2 regions of the Rhizobium sp. O111 genome follow, and region 2 is predicted to be linked to the other one. Evidence: predicted binding sites of a transcription regulator. Region 2 holds the regulator's gene; the other holds the start of a gene.
What was found. Region 2 encodes LexA, which represses DNA repair genes until DNA is damaged. Its sites were predicted from a motif close to TGTTCNNNNTGTGTTCNG; they were not measured.
Positions count from the first base shown of each region.

Region 1: recA (recombinase RecA) is a predicted target of LexA. The motif match lies at 2,753-2,770, and genes of this name have one in related genera.

Region 1 covers NZ_JBSHXL010000001.1:1,730,529-1,738,061, forward strand. The annotation lists gene alaS (alanine--tRNA ligase) at 1-1,393, opposite strand, end outside; gene recA (recombinase RecA) at 1,550-2,626, opposite strand; gene ACVTFQ_RS08855 (carbohydrate kinase family protein) at 2,867-3,811, shown strand; gene ACVTFQ_RS08860 (pseudouridine-5'-phosphate glycosidase) at 3,840-4,766, shown strand; gene cckA (cell cycle histidine kinase CckA) at 4,994-7,533, opposite strand, start outside.
Region 2 covers NZ_JBSHXL010000001.1:1,331,331-1,338,863, reverse strand. The annotation lists gene pdhA (pyruvate dehydrogenase (acetyl-transferring) E1 component subunit alpha) at 1-115, opposite strand, end outside; gene ACVTFQ_RS06865 (FtsB family cell division protein) at 262-582, opposite strand; gene eno (phosphopyruvate hydratase) at 769-2,043, opposite strand; gene kdsA (3-deoxy-8-phosphooctulonate synthase) at 2,208-3,050, opposite strand; gene ACVTFQ_RS06850 (VOC family protein) at 3,047-3,931, opposite strand; gene lexA (transcriptional repressor LexA) at 4,131-4,856, shown strand; gene ACVTFQ_RS06840 (ComEC/Rec2 family competence protein) at 4,850-7,297, opposite strand.

The DNA.
Region 1 (7,533 bases), 400 kb from region 2:
CGGTCTCGGTGTCATAGCCGAGGAATTCGGTGGCGCCGTGCTTGTCGCGCAGCTCGAACCAGATCGTCTCGGTCGCCTTGTCGCCGGAGCCTGCCCAATGCGAGCGTGCCTCTGCCTTCTGGCGCTCCATGGCGTCGGTGAAGCCGGCGAGATCGACGTTGATTTCGCGGGCGCGCAGCGCGTCCTGCGTCAGGTCGAGCGGGAAACCATAGGTGTCGTAGAGCTTGAAGGCGGTCTCGCCGTCGAGCATATCGCCCTTGCCGAGCGTCGTCGTGGCATCCGAGAGGAGCGACAGGCCGCGCTTCAGCGTCGTGCGGAACTTGGTTTCCTCAAGCTTCAGCGTCTCGGTGATCAAGGCTTCTGCGCGCACCAGCTCCGGATAGGCACGGCCCATCTGCTGGATCAGCGCAGGCAAAAGCTTCCACATCAGCGGCTCACGCGCGCCGAGCAGTTCGGCATGGCGCATGGCGCGGCGCATGATACGACGAAGCACGTAGCCGCGGCCTTCGGCGGACGGCAGGACGCCGTCGGCGATCAGGAAGGCGGACGAGCGCAGATGATCGGCGATGACGCGGTGGCTGGCGCGCTGCTCACCCTCGGCCTTGACGCCGGTTGCTTCCTCCGACGCCGAGATCAGCGCGCGGAACAGGTCGATGTCGTAGTTGTCGTGCTTGCCCTGCAGCAGCGCTGCGATGCGCTCAAGACCCATGCCGGTATCGATCGACGGACGCGGCAGGTCGATGCGCTCTTCCTTGGTGATCTGCTCGTACTGCATGAAGACGAGGTTCCAGATCTCGATGAAGCGATCGCCGTCTTCTTCCGGCGAGCCGGGAGGGCCGCCCCAGATATGATCGCCGTGATCGTAGAAGATTTCCGAACAGGGACCGCACGGGCCGGTATCGCCCATCGCCCAGAAATTGTCGCTGGTCGGGATGCGGATGATCTTGTCGTCGGAGAGGCCGGCGATCTTCTTCCAGAGATTAAAGGCTTCGTCGTCGGTGTGATAGACGGTGACCAGCAGACGCTTGGCGTCAATGCCGAATTCCTTGGTGATCAGCGTCCAAGCATGCTCGATCGCCTGCTCCTTGAAGTAATCGCCGAAGGAGAAATTGCCGAGCATTTCGAAGAAGGTATGGTGGCGCGCGGTATAGCCGACATTGTCGAGGTCGTTATGCTTGCCGCCGGCGCGCACGCACTTCTGCGCGGTCGACGCCGTCTTGTAAGGGCGCTGCTCAAGACCGGTGAAGACGTTCTTGAACTGCACCATGCCGGCGTTCGTGAACATCAGCGTCGGGTCGTTGCGCGGCACCAGCGGGCTCGATGAAACGATCTCGTGGCCGTTCTTCTTGAAGTAGTCGAGGAAGGTCGACCGGATTTCGTTCACACCGCTCATGCTATGCCCTTCAGTGCTGCCCAAGGCAGGTCAAATCTTAAAAATTCAGTGGCTTTTATCGCTGACGTTAACCACTGTCCAGCAGACAAACAAAACCGGCTGCATTCTGATCAAGGAATGCAGCCGGCTTTGAACTATTCAATCCTGGATCGAGGCTTATTCGCCGTCGGAATCGTTCGCGTCAGGACCGCCATTTTGCAGCTGATCGGCGATCAGGCCGGCATTCTGGCGGATCGACGTTTCGATCTCGCGCATCAATTCCGGATTGTCGCGCAGGAACGTCTTGGCATTCTCGCGGCCCTGGCCGAGACGCTGGCTGTTATAGGAGAACCAGGCGCCCGACTTCTCGACGATCCCGGCCTTGACGCCGAGGTCGACCAGCTCGCCAGTCTTCGATACGCCTTCGCCATACATGATGTCGAATTCGACCTGCTTGAAGGGAGGCGCCATCTTGTTCTTGACGACCTTGACGCGCGTCTGGTTGCCGATCACCTCTTCGCGCTCCTTGACGGCGCCGATGCGGCGGATGTCGAGGCGAACCGAGGCGTAGAACTTCAGCGCATTACCACCCGTCGTCGTTTCCGGCGAACCGAACATGACGCCGATCTTCATGCGGATCTGGTTGATGAAGATGACCATGGTCTTCGACTTCGAGATCGAGGCCGTCAGCTTGCGCAGCGCCTGGCTCATCAGTCGCGCCTGCAGACCCGGCAGGCTGTCGCCCATCTCGCCTTCGATTTCGGCACGCGGCGTCAGTGCCGCGACCGAGTCCACGACCAGCACGTCAACGGCACCGGAGCGCACCAGCGTGTCGGTGATTTCGAGTGCCTGCTCGCCCGTATCCGGCTGCGAGATCAGCAGATTGTGCAGATCGACGCCCAGCTTGCGAGCATAGACCGGATCAAGCGCGTGTTCGGCGTCGACGAAGGCGCAGATGCCGCCCTTCTTCTGTGCTTCCGCGATCGTCTGCAGCGCCAGCGTCGTCTTACCCGAGCTTTCTGGCCCGTAAATTTCGATGATACGTCCCTTGGGAAGACCGCCGATCCCGAGTGCGATATCCAGTCCGAGAGAGCCCGTCGAAACGGTCTCGATCTCGACCACGCCCTCATTCGAGCCGAGCTTCATGATAGAGCCCTTGCCGAACGACCGCTCGATCTGTGAGAGTGCCGCTTCAAGTGCCTTGCTTTTGTCCACCGATTTGTCCTCTACAAGCCGCAATGTATTCTGTGACATTCGATCCACCTTTAGGTTATTGAAGCCGCTCAAGCAATGTCGCCGCCGATGTCGATTTTGTACCGCATTTGTTCTCATTGCGCAAGTGCCGTTCAAAGCATTGAAAGAAAGAGGTAAAACGGCCTGTGTTCTACATTTGTTTTATCCATGCAAAGCAAGAGCTTACAGCGCCTGGACGGCGGCTGACCGCGCTTCCGGAGGCCGCACGATTCGGCCAAGACGGCATTTCGGAGCGATGAGATGAGCAAGAAGATTCTCGTGCTTGGCGGCGCCCATGTCGATCGCCGCGGCCGCATATCGGGCGCCACGGCCGATGGCGCCAGCAACCCCGGCTCATGGTTCGAGGAAGCAGGCGGCGGCGGCTTCAACGCGGCCCGCAACCTCGCCCGCCTTGGTTTCGATGTCACCATGATCTCGCCGCGCGGCGGTGATCCGACCGGCGAGATGGTAAGCGAAGCCGCCGATCTCGCCGGCGTCAACGATCGCCCCTTCATCTTTCTCGACCGCAAGACGCCGAGCTATACCGCCATCATCGAGCGCGACGGCAATCTGGTGATCGCGTTGGCCGACATGGATCTCTACCGCATGTTTGTGCCGCGCCGCCTGTCGATCCGCTCGGTGCGCGACGCGTTTTCGGCGACCGACATGATCCTCTTCGATGCCAACCTGCCGGAGGAAACGCTGGTCTCGATCACAACACGCGCCAAGGCGCTCGGCAAGCCGGTAGCGGCGATCGCGATATCGCCGGCAAAGGCGGTGAAGCTGAAGGCCTGCATGCAGGGTATCGACTATCTCTTCCTCAACGAGGCCGAGGCCACCGCGCTGACCGGCGAGCGGCCGGAAAATCCCGTCCATTGGCCGTCACTGCTCGGTGATATAGGCCTCAGGGGCGGTGTCGTCACCCGGGGACAGCGCGAGCTGATCGCCTTTTCCGCCGGCCACGTGGCGGCGCTGCAGCCGGCCAATGTCGAGCACGTGTCAGATGTGACCGGCGCCGGCGATTCCCTAGCCTCGGGCGTTATCGCAGCACTTTTGCGCGGGCTACCGATGAGCGAGGCCATCCGCGAGGGTGCCGCTGCGGCAGCGCTGACGGTCCAGTCGCCCAATGCGGTCAACGAAAATCTCTCCGCCGATCTGCTGAAACAGGCTCTGGCTCTTGTCCCGCCGGCGAGAATTCTGCATTGAAACCCAATCAGACGAAATGGAAGATCCGATGACGAACACTCTCTCCTCCAAGCTGCCGATCACCTATTCCAAGGAAGTGGCGAGCGCCAAGCAGCGCGGCGCGCCGATCGTGGCGCTCGAATCGACGATCATCACCCACGGCATGCCCTACCCCGGGAATATCGAGATGGCCCGCAGCGTCGAATCGATCATCCGTGAGCAGGGCGCCGTCCCCGCCACCATCGCCGTCATCCACGGCACCCTCCACATCGGGCTTGAAGCCGAAGAGCTAGAGCAGCTGGCCAAGGCCAAGGATGTGCTGAAAGTCTCGCGCGCCGACCTCGCCTTCGCGATCGCCGAGCGCCGTCACGGCGCCACCACGGTCGCCGCCACGATGATCGCCGCCGAACGCGCCGGCATCAAGGTCTTCGCGACCGGCGGCATCGGCGGCGTGCATCGCGGTGCGGAAGAGAGCTTCGACATCTCCGCCGACCTCGAAGAACTCGCCCGCACCGGCGTCATCGTCGTTTGCGCCGGCGCCAAGGCGATCCTCGACGTGCCAAAGACGCTGGAAGTGCTGGAAACCGCTGGCGTTCCTGTGGTCACCTACGAGAGCGAAGAATTCCCAGCCTTCTGGTCGCGCTCATCAGGCCTGCGCAGCCCGCTGACACTGAACAGCCCTGCTGCCATCGCCAATTTCCAGACGGTACGCGAACAGCTCGGCATCGACGGCGGCATGCTGATCGCCAATCCGGTGCCTGAAGCCGACGAGATCCCGGCCGAAGAGATGGAAATCTACATCCAGCGCGCGCTCGACAGCGCCGAACGCGACGAAATCTCCGGCAAGGCGGTCACGCCTTACCTGCTGAGCACCATTTTCGACCTGACCGACGGCCAGAGCCTGAAGACCAATATCGCATTGGTGGAAAACAACGCCCGCCTCGCCGGCGAAATCGCGGTTGCGCTCAACGCCTGACACTTGATGGGGTGTGCCGCCACGGCATGCCCCATTAGCCGACCGTCTTCGCAAATAGTGAAGCGAGCGGCCGCCCCTAGCCGATCTCACCCCTTGTGGGGGGCGCGAAGCACGGGTCGAGACAAGCGGCTCGGCCCCGGCAGTCCGGCAGGACAGAGGGGGGCTCACACGGCCCGCCCTATACAGGGAACCCCTACGGCACAACGCCGCAAACGCCCCGGCTCACCTCACCCCTCAAGCGTCTCCTTGACCACCACAGCCAGCTGCTTCAGCGAGAACGGCTTCGGCAGGAAGCCGAACTTGGATTCCGGCGGCAGGTTGCGGGCGAATGCGTCCTCGGCATAGCCCGAGACGAAGATGAACTTCAGATCAGGATATTTCTTGCGCAGTTCGCGCAACAGCGACGGCCCGTCCATTTCAGGCATGACGACGTCGGAGACGACGATATCCACCTTGCCATCGAGCTCGTCCATGATGTCGAGCGCTTCGACACCCGATCCCGCTTCGTGAACCGTGTAGCCGCGCGTCTCCAGCATGCGCTTGCCGCCGCGACGCACGGCCTCTTCGTCCTCGACCAGGAGGATGACGGCAGATCCCGTCAGATCCTCCGGCTGCTCCGGCTTGGCCGGCGACAGGGCAACGACGTTGTCGGCGCTCGGCGTGACCGCATCGGCTTCGGCTGCGATCGCCGGCTCGACGATGTGACGCGGCAGGAAGACACGGAAGGTCGTGCCCTTGCCGACTTCCGATTCCGGCTGGATGTATCCGCCGGATTGCTTGACGATGCCGTAGACCATGGCAAGCCCAAGACCCGTGCCCTTGCCTACCTCCTTGGTGGTGAAGAAGGGCTCGAAGATCTTGTCCATGATCTCGGGCGCGATACCGGTGCCGTTGTCCGACACCTCGACCAGAACCATATCCTCATGCGGCATGTAGGAATAGTTGAAGGCGGCGACTTCAGCGGCCGTCGCGTTCTTCGTGCGCACGGTCAGCTTGCCGCCCTCGGGCATCGCGTCGCGCGCGTTGACGCAAAGGTTGATCAGCACCTGCTCGAACTGCGACAGGTCGGTCTTCACGGGCCAGAGATCGCGCCCGTATTCGACATCGAGCTTGACGTTGGTCCCCGACAGCAACCGGTCGACCAGCATCCTGAGATCGCCGACCACATCGGTGAGATTGAGCACACTCGGCCGCATCGTCTGCTTGCGCGAGAAGGCGAGCAGCTGGCGCACCAGCACGGCGGCGCGGTTGGCGTTGCGCTTGATTTCCATCAGATCCGCAAAACCAGGATCGGCCGGTCGCGCCTGCAGCAGCAGGTGGTCGGACGATAGAAGGATGGCGGTCAAGACGTTGTTGAAGTCGTGCGCGATGCCGCCGGCGAGCGTGCCCACGGCGTTCATCTTCTGCGTCTGCGCCATCTGCGCCTCGAGCGCCTTCTGCTCGGTCACTTCTACGGCGTAGACGATCGCGGCCTCTTCCGGCGCTTCGTCGCTCTGATCGATGACGGCGTTGACGTAGAAGCGGAAATGCCTGTTGTCGTCGGCCTGCGTCTTGGAATCGAGCGGCGGAATATCGCCCTGCCGGTCCTTGGCGGCGGCAAGTGCCCCCTGCAGCCTCGGCTTGTCGACATCCTGCACGATGGTTTCGAACAGCGCGCCGTTCTCGACGTCATCGCGCGAAACGATGCCGGAAAAGAGTTTCAGGAACGGCGCATTGGTCCTGAGGATGCGGCCGTCGCCATCAACGGAGGCGATCGCCATCGGCGTATTGTTGAAGAAGCGCGTGAAACGCATCGATGCAGCCGACGCCGACTGATCACCAGCCGTGCTGTCGCGCCGCGTGAGAACGATCGAGCGGCTCTCGCCGGGTGCGCCATCGCGCATCGAGGTGACGCTGTGAACGATCTGCACCGGAACGCCCTGTCCGTTCGATTTCTTCAGGTCGAGATCGAGCGTCACCGTCTTCTGCAGACCGGGATCGGCCTGCACAGACTGGATCAGCGCCAGCCCCTCGCCGGCCACCATGTCGCCGATCGTCATCGAGCCGGGAATGAACTTGGTAAGGTCAATCCCCAGCCACTCGGCAAGCGTCGCGTTAAGATAGAAGATCTCGCCCTTGCGGCCCGCCGAAAAGAAGCCGGCAGGCGCGTGGTCGAGATAATCGATGGCGTTCTGTAGTTCCTTGAAGAACCGTTCCTGGTCGTCGCGCTCCGACGTGATGTCGCTGATCTGCCAGATGTGCAGCGGCCGGCCGCCGCTTTCTTCGCTCTGCAGTATACGCGCCTTCAGGCGGTACCAATGGGCGCCGGATCCGTTCAGCGATGGCCCGAGCGCGCGCAGCAGCCGGAACTCCTCACGTCCCTCGCGGCCCTCGCGCAGCCCGTTGGAGAGCCTATACAGCGCCTCGTTGGATTCGCGGTGGCGCGACAGAAGCGCTTCCAGCGTCTGCACCTCTGTCGGCTTGCGAGCGCCGGTCAGCGCGCCATAGGCAGCATTGGCGTAAACGATACGGCCTTTTTCGTCGGTGATCAGCGATCCATCGGGATGGCTGTTGAGAAAGGCGCGAGCAAGGCTGTCCGACTGGCGCTGCGGCATCACCTCGATGAAGCCGATGATCGACGACACCAGGAAGAAGATGCCGACCATGGCCAGCACACCGAGAACGCCGAGCACCATCTCGTTGTCGAGCGAGGTCTTGAACACCACGAAGGCGGCGGCGACGCCGATCAGCACCAGCGCCAGAAGCAGGATCCGCACGGCGGTTCCCG
Region 2 (7,533 bases):
CCTTGAGCTCTTCATCACGATCGAAATCGGCCACCGGGCCACCATTCGATGCCTTGGCTGCAGGCTTTGCGCTTGTCTTACGGCTGGAAACGGTCGCGTTTTTTCGCGGAGCCATTCAACCCTCCCTATGGGTTTATCGGTTCTTGGGTGGTGCGCACCATAGGGAAGAATTTTCGCCACAGCAATGCCATAAATGCATGGCTCATATTCTGGCGCAAGTTGTTGATAAATATCAATTTATTTCGATTAACCTGATTTCGGTTAATTCGAATAATGATTGAATATGACGATCTCGTCGGCGCGGGAGAAGTTCAGCTGCAGACGGGCCTTCTCGTCCAGCATGTCCTTGTCCATGGAACCATCACTTAGGAGCGCCACCTGCTTTTCAAGGTGCTCGCGCTTATTTTTAAGCACGGCCAGCTCTCTTTCGCGCGCAATGCGCTGGCGCTCGAACACTTCTGTCGCGCGCAGGCCGTAGTCGCCATGGATGCAATGGTAGCCGAAATAGGAGAGAAACGCGACCGCCATCGCCGGAATGACGAAACGGCCGATCTTTTTCTTCTTATGATGCTTGGTCCACATACACGCATTCTCGAAACGCATTACCCTTGACCAGAAGACTACCGGGCAGAGATTAACCGTCCGTTGACTATGACCGCGGCGCAACAAAAAACCCGCGCCGTCATGAACTGTCCCCGAAAGTTGGTAATCCAACTTCGGGGATCAGTTCACGAGAGCGCGGGTTCCAAATGCTTGAAATCAGAAGGCTTAGCCGCGGATGATCGAACGGCCGGCGTACTGCGCCTGCGGGCCGAGGCCTTCTTCGATGCGGATCAGCTGGTTGTACTTGGCAAGACGATCCGAGCGCGACAGCGAGCCAGTCTTGATCTGACCGCAGTTCGTGGCAACGGCGAGATCGGCGATCGTGCTGTCTTCGGTTTCGCCCGAACGGTGCGACATGACGGCGGTGTAGGCTGCCTTGTGCGCGGTGTTGACGGCGTCGAGCGTTTCCGTCAGCGAACCGATCTGGTTGACCTTGACGAGGATCGAGTTGGCGACGCCCATCTTGATACCATCGCGCAGGCGAGCAGAGTTGGTGACGAAGAGATCGTCGCCGACCAGCTGAACCTTCTTGCCGGCCAGATCCGTCAGAGCCTTCCAGCCATCCCAGTCGTCTTCAGCCATGCCGTCTTCGATCGAGATGATCGGGTACTGGGCAGCGAGCTGCGCCAGGTATTCAGCCATTGCGCCCGGCTCCAGCGTGCGGCCTTCGCCTTCGAGAACGTACTTGCCGTCCTTGAAGAATTCGGTCGAGGCGCAGTCGAGGCCGAGATGGATGTCTTCGCCAGGCTTGTAGCCGGCTTTCTCGATCGACTTCATGATGAAGTCGAGGGCTTCAGGGGCGCTCTTCAGGCCCGGTGCGAAGCCGCCTTCGTCGCCGACATTGGTGTTGTGGCCTTGGGCAGCGAGCTCCTTGCGGAGCGTGTGGAAGACTTCCGAGCCCATGCGAACAGCTTCGCGGATGGAATCAGCTCCTACAGGCAGGATCATGAATTCCTGGAAGTCGATCGGGTTGTCGGCATGCGCGCCGCCGTTGATGATGTTCATCATCGGAACCGGCAGCAGGTGCGCGGAAGCGCCACCAACGTAACGGTAGAGCGGCAGGCCGGCAGCTTCGGCGGCAGCCTTGGCAACGGCCAGCGAAACGCCGAGGATAGCGTTGGCGCCGAGGCGCGACTTGTTCGGCGTGCCGTCCAGTTCGATCATGATGTTGTCGATCTGGATCTGGTTTTCAGCGTCGATGCCGCCAATGGCGTCGAAGATTTCCGTGTTGGCGGCTTCGACGGCCTTTTCGACACCCTTGCCGAGATAACGCTTGCCACCATCGCGGAGTTCGACGGCTTCGTGCGCGCCGGTCGATGCGCCCGACGGAACGGCGGCGCGGCCCATGCTGCCATCTTCGAGATAGACATCGACTTCGACGGTGGGGTTACCACGGCTGTCGAGAATCTCGCGGGCGATAATATCGGTAATAGCGGTCATCGGCTCTTCTCTGCTTGAGGGTGGATAAATCGTTTGAAATTCGTCTTTAATCGAAGATGCGCAAATTACAATGCCGGTTTGGGGCAGTTTGGGACCCTTTTGCGCATGCTCCTCCACATTGTTCTTCGGTGGCCTAATACACGAACGTGTCAGTCTTTTGAACGTCAGCCCTTGGCGATGGCGTCAAAGGCCAGAAGCTTCTCAAGCAGGCGCGGCATGTCCTTGAGATAGACCATGTTCGGGCCATCCGACGGCGCATTGTCGGGATCTTCGTGCGTCTCGACGAACACACCGGCGACACCGACGGCGACAGCCGCACGTGCCAGCGTTTCCACGAATTCGCGCTGGCCGCCACTGGAGCCGCCCTGCCCGCCCGGCTGCTGCACCGAATGCGTCGCATCGAAGACAACAGGCGCGCCCATGGCTTCCATGATGGGGAGCGAGCGCATGTCGGAGACCAGCGTGTTATAGCCGAAGGAAGCGCCGCGTTCGCACAGCATGATGTTCGGGTTGCCGCTGGCATTCAGCTTGGCAAGCACGTTCTTCATGTCCCAAGGCGCCAGGAACTGGCCCTTCTTGACGTTGATGGCGCGGCCGGTCTTGGCGGCAGCGACCAGCAGGTCCGTCTGCCGGCTAAGGAAGGCCGGGATCTGCAGCACATCGACGACAGCGGCGACTTCGGCGCACTGCTCCTCGGTGTGGATGTCGGTCAAGACAGGGAAGCCGTATTCCTTCTTGAGATCGGCGAAGACTTCGAGCGCCGTTTCAAGACCGATGCCGCGCTGGGCCGACAGCGAGGTGCGGTTGGCCTTGTCGAAGGAGGACTTGTAGACAAGGCCGATGCCGAGCTTGTCGCAGAGCTCCTTCAGCGTGCCGGCGATCATGAAGGCATGGTCGCGGCTTTCCATCTGGCAGGGGCCGGCGATCAGCGACAGCTTGCCGGTGTTGGAAAACACCACACGGCCGGCGCCTTCGCCAACGGCCACCTCGGAATTGGTCTCAGTCATCGTTTCTCCTCGAAGGCGAAGAGCGCGCCCTGGCCGGGTGCGGCCTTCACCAGAATTCGATTGTTCTTGCGTGTATAGGTGATCCCGTTAGCAGCCAAATGCGCCTCTGTCACGGCGAGATCGGCAACGGAAAAGACAATCGCCGCGCCACGCAGGCCGCGATCGGCCTTGGGCTCGGCGAGATCGTAGTAAGCGTTCAAGCCATCCGGCGACAGGATATTGATACGGGCGTTGCCGGCATCCAGGCTGACACCGAACGCCTCCTCGCGGGTCGCCTGCGCATCAGACGCCAGCTGCAACAGCGGCGCGAACGCCTTGGGATCGGACGACGAGAGCACGATCGACAGGATGCCCAAAACGCCATTCGCATGGGTTTCCAAGGCCTTGAGATCGCTGGGCAGTGGGTTGACGCGCTGGCAGGCGAAGAGGAAGAAATCGGGTGCGCGCAGATCGGCCGCGAAAGCCAGGCGGAACGCGGCGGTCGCCTCAGAACCATCCGGCATCTTCATCTGCCGGGCAAATCTCAGCATCTCGCCGCCGCTCATGCCATCGTCGATGAAGCGGGCGTGATCGCTATCGGCATCCGGCGTACCGAAGACGATAGCCGACAGGCCGTCGTCGCCGCAGCGGAAGCGGAAGGCACGATCACGTGCGGTGAAAACGTTGCCGTCTCCGATGGCCGCTTCGTAAGTCTCCAGGCTGGCGATGCCGAGCGGCTCGAGGTAGGTTTTGTCGGCAAAGAAGACGCAGGCATTCTCGGTGCCGAATGGGTGCCGCGCATCGGCGGCGACGGTAAAACCGAGCTTGCCCAGGCGCTCGCGCGCCATCTCGATATTGACCACCGGCAGCACCACGTGGTCCAGGGGATGGGGGTCACTCATCGGCAAATCCTCCCGAAATCGGCAGAGATGTGCGCTGGCTTTCGCCACAATGCAAGAGGCGAGCGCGGTTAAATCGAATGAAGTGCAAAATCGCGACGATTCCGAGCCAAGTTTTACGAAAATTTAGGCACTTGCGGAACACATATGGAACATATAGTGTCCGTTCTGGCTTTGTTTCACGACTCTGGGGTTCATTTCGATGCTGACACGCAAGCAACAAGAACTGCTTCTGTTCATTCATGAGCGGATGAAAGAGTCGGGCGTTCCGCCATCCTTCGACGAAATGAAGGATGCACTCGATCTAGCATCAAAATCCGGCATTCACCGGCTGATCACGGCGCTGGAAGAGCGCGGCTTCATTCGCCGGCTGCCAAACCGGGCGCGCGCGCTCGAGGTCATCAAGCTGCCGGAAGCCTATAATCCGAGCCTGCAGCCGCGACGCGGCTTCTCGCCGAGCGTCATCGAGGGCAGCCTCGGCAAGCCGCAGCCGGTGGCCGCGGCCCCTGCCCCGAAGGCCGCGCCCAGCGCCGACAACGGCAACTCGGCGTCCGTTCCCGTCATGGGCCGGATCGCCGCCGGTGTGCCGATCTCGGCGATCCAGAACAACACCCACGACATCACCGTCCCCGCCGACATGCTCGGCTCCGGCGAGCACTACGCGCTCGAGGTCAAGGGCGACTCGATGATCGAAGCCGGCATTTTCGACGGCGACACCGTCATCATCCGCAACGGCAACACCGCCAATCCCGGCGACATCGTCGTGGCGCTTGTCGACGATGAAGAGGCGACGCTGAAGCGCTTCCGCCGCAAGGGCGCGTCGATCGCGCTGGAAGCTGCGAACCCGGCTTACGAAACCCGCATTTTCGGGCCTGACCGCGTCAAGGTTCAGGGCAAGCTCGTCGGGCTTATTCGCCGGTATCACTGAGTGGTGACATCGCCAGGCGGTGACTGGTCGTCGCTGAAGCTGTCGTTGCGCCAGTCATAGGCGCGATGGCGCAACCAGGGGCGACCGAGGCTTTCATAGGCGGTTTTGACGACGGGTGTCCCCTGCTCGTCGATACGGATTTCGACGGCGCCCGATCGCCTGAGGGTTTCGCCGGTCAATAGCATTGCGCCGGAACGGCATGTCGCCTGGCGCAGACGGACAGGCGTGATGACGATATCGGCCACATCGCAGGCGGGACCGAGATAGGCGGCGTTTTCGAGCGTCGCGATGACGTAGCCGCTATCGAGCGCTGTCACGCACCAGGCCATCTTGAGGCACTGGAAACCGCTGTCGTTTGTCGAAGCCGCTGCTTCGCGCATCATGGCGCGCGCTTCGCGTTGTTGTTTCAGTGTCAGTCGTGGCCTTGGCTCACCCCTCCTGGGAATGGACAATGCCTCGCCTTCGATCACATCCGGCGGCTTGTGGTCTTCGATCGCGAGCGCGCGCTGCCATTGCCCGAAGATGAAGTCGGGCGGCCGTTCGCGGTTGCTGGCAAGGCCGTCGCCTGTAACTGCCGCCACAAGGCTTCCATCCTCGGACACGACGAGTTCTGGCGCAGGTGTCGCAGGCAGCAGGACGACGACGATCGTTGCAAGCGCGGCAACCGCAGCGCCGATCCATCGCAGGCGCGTCCGCATCAGCCCCCAGACGAGGAAGCCGAGTACGGCGATCGCGAAATACCATTCGGGAATCCGCCCGATATCGACACTGCCGCCCCAGCCGGAAACCATCTTTGCGATGTCGATCACGAGATCCAGCCCGAAGCCGGCGACCTTCCACGGCACAGCGTCGAGGCCAAATGGCGTCGCCAACATCGCGGCCATTCCGAAGGGCATGACGATGAAGGAGATGACGGGCATGGCAAGCAGGTTGGCGGGAAGGCCGTAGCCGCTCAGCCTGTGAAAATGCTCGATCGAAAACAGCGCCGTCGAGAAACCGCCGATCATCGAGGTCAGCGCGATGCCGCCGAAGAAGCGAAGCGTGACCATGACCGGCTTTATCGCGGGATGCGTGAGAAGAACGCTTTCGCGATGCCGCCTCCTAGTCCACACAGCAAAGCCCGCGACCAGCGCCAGCGTCGCGGCGTAGGACATCTGGAAGCTCGGGCCCAGCACCTCGGATGGCGACATCAGAATGATCAGCATCGCCGAGAGCGCGATGTTGCGCAGGCTGATCGAGGGGCGATCGAACAGCACCGCGACAAGCATGATCGCCATCATGATGAAGGCGCGCTCGGCGGAGACGGCAAAGCCCGAGATCATGTAATAGGCCGTCAGCGCCAGAAGCGCGCTGCCGGCGGCAAGCTTCTTGGTCGGATAGGCCTGTGCGAAGCCAGGAAACAGTCCAAAGAACAGCCGCAGCCCGACAAAGCAGATGCCGGCCGACAGCGCCATGTTGAGGCCCGAGATCGCGACGATATGCGCGAGGCCGGATTGGCGCAGCGCCTCCGTCGTCTCGTTGGAGATGACGCGTCTCTCATCGGTGACAAGCGAGGCGGCGAAGGCGCCGGTATCATCAGGCAGAATGCTGCGGATGCGGTCGCCAATACTGCTGCGCAGACCGTAGAGCCATTCCACGGCGCGATCGGCGGCAGAGAGATCGGCGATATCGATCTGCGACGCGATGGGCTGCGGAATACCGTAGAAGAAGCCGTTGGCGCCGATGCCGTCGAAATAGGCGGAGAATGCGAAATCGTTGAGTTCGGGCAATGCCGGTCCGGCTGGCGGCGTCAGGCGCACTCGGCCCGTGAGCCATCCGCCGACCGCGACAGGCTCGCCGGCACGCGCGACGAGCGACACTTGCTGCGGCGGACGCTTGAGCGCAGGCTCGTCCGTGCGCGTTACCCTTAAGATATAGCGCCAGCGGCCGTTGTCGTCGCCCTCGCGCCGTTCCACGCGGCCGGTCACAGTCGTAGTCACCGCTGTGTCGAGAACGACGGTATCAGCGCGCCAGGTCTCGAGTTGCGCCGCGAACATGCCAAGGACGACGAGCAGGCCTGATATCGCCACACGGCGGGTGGCAACGGGCGCGGCGCCCGCCAGAACGAAGACGAGACCGAAGAGAACAGCCCAGGCAAGGAGCCGCATGGGCGGGATATCGACAGCAAGGCGGAACCAGGCGATGGCGCCTGCGCCGAGGAAGATGGGCGACGCCAGGAAAAAGCGGCCGTGATCGAATTCCGTGCTGAACGCTTGTGCTGCAACGGCTGCCTGGCGGCCGATCCCTCGGCTTGCGCGACTCAGAAAACCCGACGTCGACTGCGTCAACGGCGCGCGCGTCATTATGGCACGGGCATTTTGCCCCGGTACGGCCGGCAAATTGGCAATTTGCGCCGCTTCGGGTGGCATCAAAACGACGTGACTGGCATTCAACTCCGGCATGCAACGACACCCGAAAGCCACCCTGACCTGCAATCAGAATGAGGCCAGCGGAACCGAAACGCAACTATAATCGTTTGAATTCAAACGGGAAATAAAACCATCGAAAATGTCAGGATTATCATTGGCTTCCGCTATGCGGAGACGGCATCTCAGCACTGCTCAAAAGTTGATACTGCGATGCACAAAATGGCATCACGGTAACTTGGCATTAGGCGCGCGATCATATAGCTATCGCA